3 regions of the Kitasatospora terrestris genome follow, and region 1 is predicted to be linked to each of the others. Evidence: riboswitches for the same ligand, from Rfam matches in the RefSeq annotation. Region 1 holds a riboswitch; each other region holds the start of a gene.
The links. A riboswitch is a leader RNA that binds a small molecule or an ion and turns the genes downstream of it on or off. The one in region 1 is predicted to bind S-adenosylmethionine.
Positions count from the first base shown of each region.

Region 2: it holds a riboswitch for S-adenosylmethionine, as region 1 does, so the genes downstream of both, thrC (threonine synthase) here and ABEB06_RS11130 (aminotransferase class V-fold PLP-dependent enzyme) in region 1, are expected to answer to the same signal.
Region 3: it holds a riboswitch for S-adenosylmethionine, as region 1 does, so the genes downstream of both, ABEB06_RS36050 (AAA family ATPase) here and ABEB06_RS11130 (aminotransferase class V-fold PLP-dependent enzyme) in region 1, are expected to answer to the same signal.

Region 1 is NZ_BAABIS010000001.1:2,413,076-2,415,332, reverse strand. Features, by position in the region: gene trpD (anthranilate phosphoribosyltransferase) at 1-785, shown strand, start outside; SAM riboswitch class IV at 853-970, shown strand; gene ABEB06_RS11130 (aminotransferase class V-fold PLP-dependent enzyme) at 1,018-2,257, shown strand, end outside.
Region 2 is NZ_BAABIS010000001.1:4,673,362-4,675,618, forward strand. Features, by position in the region: gene ABEB06_RS21645 (glucosyl-3-phosphoglycerate synthase) at 1-970, opposite strand, end outside; SAM riboswitch class I at 1,110-1,242, shown strand; gene thrC (threonine synthase) at 1,260-2,257, shown strand, end outside.
Region 3 is NZ_BAABIS010000001.1:7,880,641-7,882,897, reverse strand. Features, by position in the region: gene ABEB06_RS36050 (AAA family ATPase) at 1-1,094, opposite strand, end outside; SAM riboswitch class IV at 1,362-1,474, opposite strand; gene ABEB06_RS36045 (hypothetical protein) at 1,538-2,155, opposite strand; gene ABEB06_RS36040 (DUF1272 domain-containing protein) at 2,178-2,257, opposite strand, start outside.

The DNA of each region.
Region 1 (2,257 bases):
GCACCGGCGGCGACCGGGCGAAGACCGTCAACATCTCCACCATGTCGGCGGTGGTCGCGGCCGCCGCCGGCGCCAAGGTGGTCAAGCACGGCAACCGGGCCGCCTCGTCCGCCAGCGGCGCGACCGACGTGCTGGAGAAGCTGGGGATCAGCCCCGACGTCAGCACCCGCCGGGTCGCCGAGATCGCCGAGGAGGTCGGGCTGACCTTCTGCTTCGCGGCCCGCTTCCACCCGGCGATGCGGCACGCCGCCCCGGCCCGACGGGACCTCGGGGTGCCGACCGCGTTCAACATCCTCGGCCCGCTGACCAACCCCGCCCGGGTCACCGCACACGCGATCGGCTGCTTCGACACCCGGCTGGCCGGGCTGATCGCCGGCGTGCTCGCCGCCCGCGGTGCGAGCGCACTGGTGTTCCGGGGTGACGACGGGCTCGACGAGCTGACGATCTCCACCACCTCGCACGTCTGGGTGGTGCGGGGCGGCGCGGTCACCGAGACGCAGTTCGACCCGCGCGAGGTCGGGATCGACCTGGTGGGCATCGAGGCGCTGCGCGGGGCCGACCCCGAGTACAACGCGGGCGTCGCCCGCCGGGTGTTCGCCGGCGAGCGCGGCCCGGTGCGCGACGCCGTGGTGCTGAACAGCGCGGCGGCGCTGGTCGCCCTCGACCTGACGGACGCTCCGCTGGCCGAGCAGATCGCCGCGGCGATGGAGCGCACGGTGGCCGCGATCGACTCCGGCGCGGCCGAGGCCACCCTGAAGCGCTGGGCCGAGGCGACCACCAAGTAGCCCTCGAACGACGCGTGGTCTTCGGGGGCTGCGGAGCCCCCGAAGATCATGCTATGGTCTGGCACTAGGTCATGAGTGGCAGCGACAAGCCCCAGCTTGCTGTCCGGCAACCCTCCGTCCGTGGCGGGGTGCCCTGGGTGAGGACCGGGCTTCGCGGCGATCCGTCCGCGCGGCAAGCGCGGACCACCGGTCGATGCACTCCGGGGTCCTTACCCCAGGAGGAGTGCATCCCATGGCCGTTTCCACCGAGATCTGTGCCCCCCTCGCCGTGCTCGGCCACGACGTCCAGGTGCCGCTGGCCTCCGGCGAGAAGGTCGGCTACGCCGCGCTCGACTACGCCGCCAGCGCGCCCGCCCTGCAGCGGGTCTGGGACGACATCGCCGCCTACGCCCCGTACTACGGCAGCGTGCACCGCGGCGCCGGCTACCTCTCGCAGCTGTCGACCGACCTGTTCGAGCAGAGCCGCCGCACCGTCGCCGACTTCCTCGACCTGCGCGCGGGCGACCAGGTGGTCTTCACCCGGGCGACCACCGACTCGCTGAACCTGCTTGCCGGGGTGCTGCCGGCCGGCACCCGGGTGTTCGCGTTCGAGACCGAGCACCACGCCTCCCTGCTGCCGTGGCGCCGCGAGGGCCTGACGGTGTCGTACCTGCGCGCCCCGCGCTCGCACGCCGAGGCGGTCGCCGCCCTGGACGCCGCACTGGCCGAGGCCCCCGAGGGCCCCAAGCTGTTCTGCGTCACCGGCGCCTCCAACGTCACCGGCGAGCTCTGGCCGGTCGCCGAGCTGACCCGGGTCGCGCACCGGCACGGCGCCCGGGTGGTGCTGGACGCGGCCCAGCTCGCCCCGCACCACCGGGTGTCGGTGCGGGAGCTGGACGTGGACTGGATCGCCTTCTCCGGCCACAAGCTCTACGCCCCGTTCGGTGCCGGTGTGCTGGCGGGCCGGGCGGACTGGCTGGACGCGGCCGAGCCGTACCTGGCCGGCGGCGGGGCGAGCCGGACGGTGGCGCGCGAGGTGGACGGCTCGGTCGCGGTGGAGTGGCAGCAGGGCCCGGCCCGGCACGAGGCCGGCTCGCCGAACGTGATCGGCGCCTACGCGATCGCCTCCGCCTGCCGGGCGCTGGGCGAGGCGGGCTTCGACGAGCTGGAGGCCCGCGAGCAGCAGCTGGTCGAGAAGCTGAAGAAGGGCCTGGCGGAGGTGCCCGAGGTGCGGGTGCTCAGCCTGTTCGGCGAGGACGCCGCCCGGGTCGGCGTGCTGTCGTTCGTGGTGAAGGGCTGGAACAGCTCGCACTTCTCGGCGGCGCTCTCCGCCGAGTACGGGATCGGCGTCCGCGACGGGCTGTTCTGCGCGCACCCGCTGGTGCGCACCCTGCTGGGCGGCGAGGAGGCCGCGCCGAGCGAGTGCGGGGCGCCGGAGCCGTCGCTGCCGGGCGAGCGGAGCCTGAACGCGATCCGGGTGAGCTTCGGCGCGG
Region 2 (2,257 bases), 2.3 Mb from region 1:
TCACCGGGGGGCGTTCGGTGGCGCCGACGGGGTGGGTGTGCGGGGCGAAGCCGGCCGGGGTGCGGGTGAACTGGGTGAGCTGCGGGCGGACCAGGTCGGTGGAGGCCTTGAGGCGGTGGGTGCGGTCGAGCCGCTCCAGCGCGGTGCGGTAGATGGTGGCGGCCATCCGGCCGAGCGCCTGGCCGTCCTGGTGGCGGTGGTGCCGGACGCCCACGTCGACCTGGGCGAGGGCGTCCAGGCCGACCTCGTCGAGGGCGTCGACCAGCAGGCCGAGCTCGACGCCGTAGCCGGTGGGGAAGGGCAGCCGCTCCAGGAGCGAGCGGCGGGCCGCGTACTCGCCGCCGAGGGGCTGGACGAAGCCGGCCAGCTGCGGCCAGTGCAGGTTGAGCAGCGGCCGGGCGACCAGCTCGGTGACCCGTCCGCCGCCCGCCGGGACGACCGCGCCGTCCGTCTCCAGCGGCCGGTCGTACATGGCCTTGACCAGCTGGATCGCCGGATCGGTGAGCAGCGGCCCGACGATCCCGGGGACCAGGGCGGGGTCGAACTCGCGCAGGTCGGCGTCGACGAAGCAGACGATCTCGCCGGAGGTGACCAGCAGGGAGCGCCAGAGCACCTCGCCCTTGCCGGTCTCGGCGGGGATCCGGGGGAGTATCGCGTCCCGGTGGACGACGCGGGCGCCGGCCGCGGCGGCGGTCTCGGCGGTGCGGTCCACCGAACCGGAGTCGACCACCACCAGTTCGTCCACCAGTGGCGCCTTCTCCATCAGCTCGGTGCGGATCGCGGAGACGATCTCGCCGACCGTGGGCTCCTCGTCGAGGGCGGGCAGCACCACGCTGACGGTGCCGGCCGCCCCGGCGGCGCGCTTGGCGGCGAGCAGCTGCTCCAGCGGCCGGTCGGCGGCCGTCCAGGAGCGGCGGCGCAGCCAGTCGGCCACCTCCGGGAGGACCCCCAGGTCATGCTCGGCGGGCAAGATCTCACTCCCTCGTCGGGTCTGTCTCGGGTGGCGGACGGTATGCGGTCGCCGTCCGGGCCTTCGGATACAGTCTTCGTACTGCGATCAGACCTTCGCACGCCGGGGTCGCCCGCAGCGCATGACCACAACTTCACAGAGCTCATCCAGAGGGACTGAGGGAACGGCCCGTTGACGTCCCGGCAACCCTCCCGCGCGGCTGTAGCAGGCCCCCGCGGGACAGGTGCCAATTCCGGCCTGTGGCACGACCTGTGCCACGGGGAAGATGAGGAGAGAGGCCTCCGCCATCATGGCTACCGCTACCCCCGCACCCTCGGCGACCGTCGACCTCGGCCCCGCCGCCGCGCTGTCCTGTCGCGAGTGCGGCACCCGCTTCCCGCTCGGCCCGAGCTTCGCGTGCCTGGAGTGCTTCGGCCCGCTGGAGATCGCCTACGACTACGGCTCGTACGAGGCCGAGGAGCTCCGCAAGCGGATCGAGGCCGGTCCGACCAGCATCTGGCGGTACGCGCCGCTGCTGCCCGTCCCGGCCGACGTCGCCGAGAAGCCGAACCTGAACCCGGGCTGGACCCCGCTGGTCAAGGCCGACAACCTGGGCCGCGAGCTGGGCTTCACCGCGCAGCTGCACATCAAGGACGACTCGGGCAACCCGACCCACTCCTTCAAGGACCGGGTGGTGGCCTGCGCGATCGAGGCCGCCCGCGCCTTCGACTTCACCACCCTCTCCTGCTCCTCGACCGGCAACCTGGCCGGCGCGGTGGGCGCGGCCGCCGCCCGGGCCGGCTTCAAGTCCTGCGTGTTCATCCCGCACGACCTGGAGCAGGGCAAGGTCGTGATGGCCGGTGTCTACGGCGGCGAGCTGGTCGGCATCGACGGCAACTACGACGACGTGAACCGCTTCTGCTCCGAGCTGATCGGCGACCCGGCCGGCGAGGGCTGGGGCTTCGTCAACGTCAACCTCCGCCCGTACTACGGCGAGGGCTCCAAGACCCTGGCGTTCGAGATCTGCGAGCAGCTCGGCTGGCGGCTGCCGGAGCAGATCGTCATCCCGATCGCCTCGGGCTCCCAGCTCACCAAGATCGACAAGGGTCTGCAGGAGCTGATCAAGCTCGGCCTGGTCGAGGACCGGCCGTACAAGATCTTCGGTGCCCAGGCCGAGGGCTGCTCCCCGGTCTCCGCCGCCTTCAAGGCCGGCCACGACGTGATCCGCCCGGTCAAGCCGGCCACCATCGCCAAGTCGCTGGCGATCGGTAACCCGGCCGACGGCCCGTACGTGCTGGACATCGCCCG
Region 3 (2,257 bases), 5.5 Mb from region 1:
CGCTCGTGCAGGCTCGCCAGCTCCTCGGGACGCATCGCGGCGAGCAGGTCCCCGGCGGCGCTGACGTGCCGGAAACCGCCGTCCCGGAACAGCCCGGCCGCGTGCAGCAGGTACAGCGCCCGCGGCAGCGCCTCGGCGGGCAGCAGCAGCAGTTCGGCGAGCAGCGCGGGGCTCGCCGCGGCGCCCAGCACCGCGACGCCCCGGGCGTACCGGAGCGCCAGCGGGTCGATCCGGTGCAGGCAGTGCATCAGTCCGCGCCGGTAGCCCTCGCCGGCCACCAGGTCGGCCGGTGCCCCGGCGCGCTCCTGATCGTCCATCAGCGCGTGGACCAGCAGCGGGTTCCCACCGGTCAGCTCGTGCGCCGCGCGGCCCGTCCGGGCGGCGGCCACGGCCCCGAAGCGCTCCCGGACGAGCTGCTCCACCAGCTCGCGGGAGAGCACGTCCAGTCTGACCTGCCGGTGGTGCGGCTGGCGGGCGAGCTCGACCTCGAAGAAGGGGTTCGGCGGGGTCATCGTCTCGCGCGAGCTGAGCACGGTCAGCACACCGCTGTTCCGGGTCCGGCGGACCAGGTACAGCAGGAACTCCAGCGACTGCGGGTCGGCGTCCTGCCGGTCGTCGACGGCGATCAGCACCGGGCCGCGCGCGGCCAGCCCGCGCACCAGGCCGAACAGCCCTTCCAGCGTGGGCTGTCCGAGCCGCCCCTCCAGCCCTTCCGCGGAGCCCGGCCCGGCGGTCCGGGCCCGCCGTGCGGCCTCCACCGCGCCCTGCGCGAGCAGGGTCTCCGCGGCGGCCTCCTCGGTCGGGTCCAGCGGCGCGCTCTGCAGCAGCTGCCGGGCCAGGCCCAGCGGGAAGTCCCGCTCCAGCGGGGATCCGGTGCCCATCAGTACGGTGGCGCCGCGCTCGGCCGCCACGTCGCTGAAGCTGTACAGCAGTTCACTGCGGCCGCTGCCCACCGACCCGTGCAGGGCGACGACCGTGCCGACGCCGGCCTCGCACCGGTCCAGGGCCTGCGCCAGGTGCCGGTACTCGGCCTCCCGGCCGGCCGGCAGCGTTCTCGGAAGGTCGTGCGACGAACGCACGGGGGCGATGGACATCCGTACTCCTGAAGCAGGCCGCGAGGGAGCGCGGCCGCACGGCGCCCCCTACACGGAAATCGCGAAGTTCATGGTCGGGTCCTCTGTCGGCCCACCGGACGGCACGTCACGCGCCCCGGCCCTCGGCCGACTGTCGTCAACGACACAGCGAACTGGCACGCCTCAGCAGGTCGATGTCGAGCCTCGCCACCAACCGGAGCCCGACCGTGCGACGTCCGACCGCCCCCTGGGCCACGACCTTCTCCATCCCCGCCCCCGAGGGGCACACGACTGCGCTTGCGGCATGACGCCATGCCACCTGGCTTATCCCCGGGGCACCCCACCGCAGTGTGGGGGTTGCCGGTCAGTCGGCCGGGGCCGTGGGACTGACACTCTTCGCCGCGTTCGAGTCTAGGAAGGCGCTGGTCGGCCCGTCAATCCGATCCCGACTCGCGGGACGCCGCTCACTCGTCGAACCACACGACCAGGCGCACGTTGTCGTCACCGTGCCGCGCCGCGAGCGTCTCCATGGCCGTCCACACGGCCTGCCACTCCCCGGTCGCGGTGACGGCGTCCTTGCGCCGGAGGGTCACCGATCGGTAGAGCGTCTCCCCGACGAGCCACTCGCTCCCTTCGGGCCACTGCCGCACCTCGCCCCTCGCGAGTCCGACGGCCTCGGCGAACGCGGGACTCCAGGACGACTTGCCCGTCAGCCGGAACCCGTGCGCGGTCCGGCGGTACTCGTGGAGCCGGCTGTCGGGGCGCTCCGCCCGCTCGTCCCAGTCCACCGCCTTCACCTCGGCCCAGGTGATCCAGGTGGCACCGTGGATGCCGTCCTCGCCGTACCACTCGGTCAGCTGCGCGAACCGCGCGCCCACGCCGGCCGAGACGTCGGCGGGCAGGCCCCGGCCCGCGGCCAGGGGGCGGAAGTTCGCGTAGTTGCGGACGCCGAAGAGACACCCGAACAGGTCGTAGTCGCGGTTCTGATAGAGGGAGTCGAGATCGTGTGCGGTGTTCCAGATCCCTCCCTGACTGTCCTGCGGCGCCCGGTACTCCAGGTGGCCGCTGATATCGGTTCCCATGCCGGACATCATGCCGAGCCGGTCAACTGCTTTCGCCCGCGCCGACCCGGGCCGCCCCGCGGCGGGGGCGGGCGACGAGCTCGCCGCCGCAGTTGGGGCAGA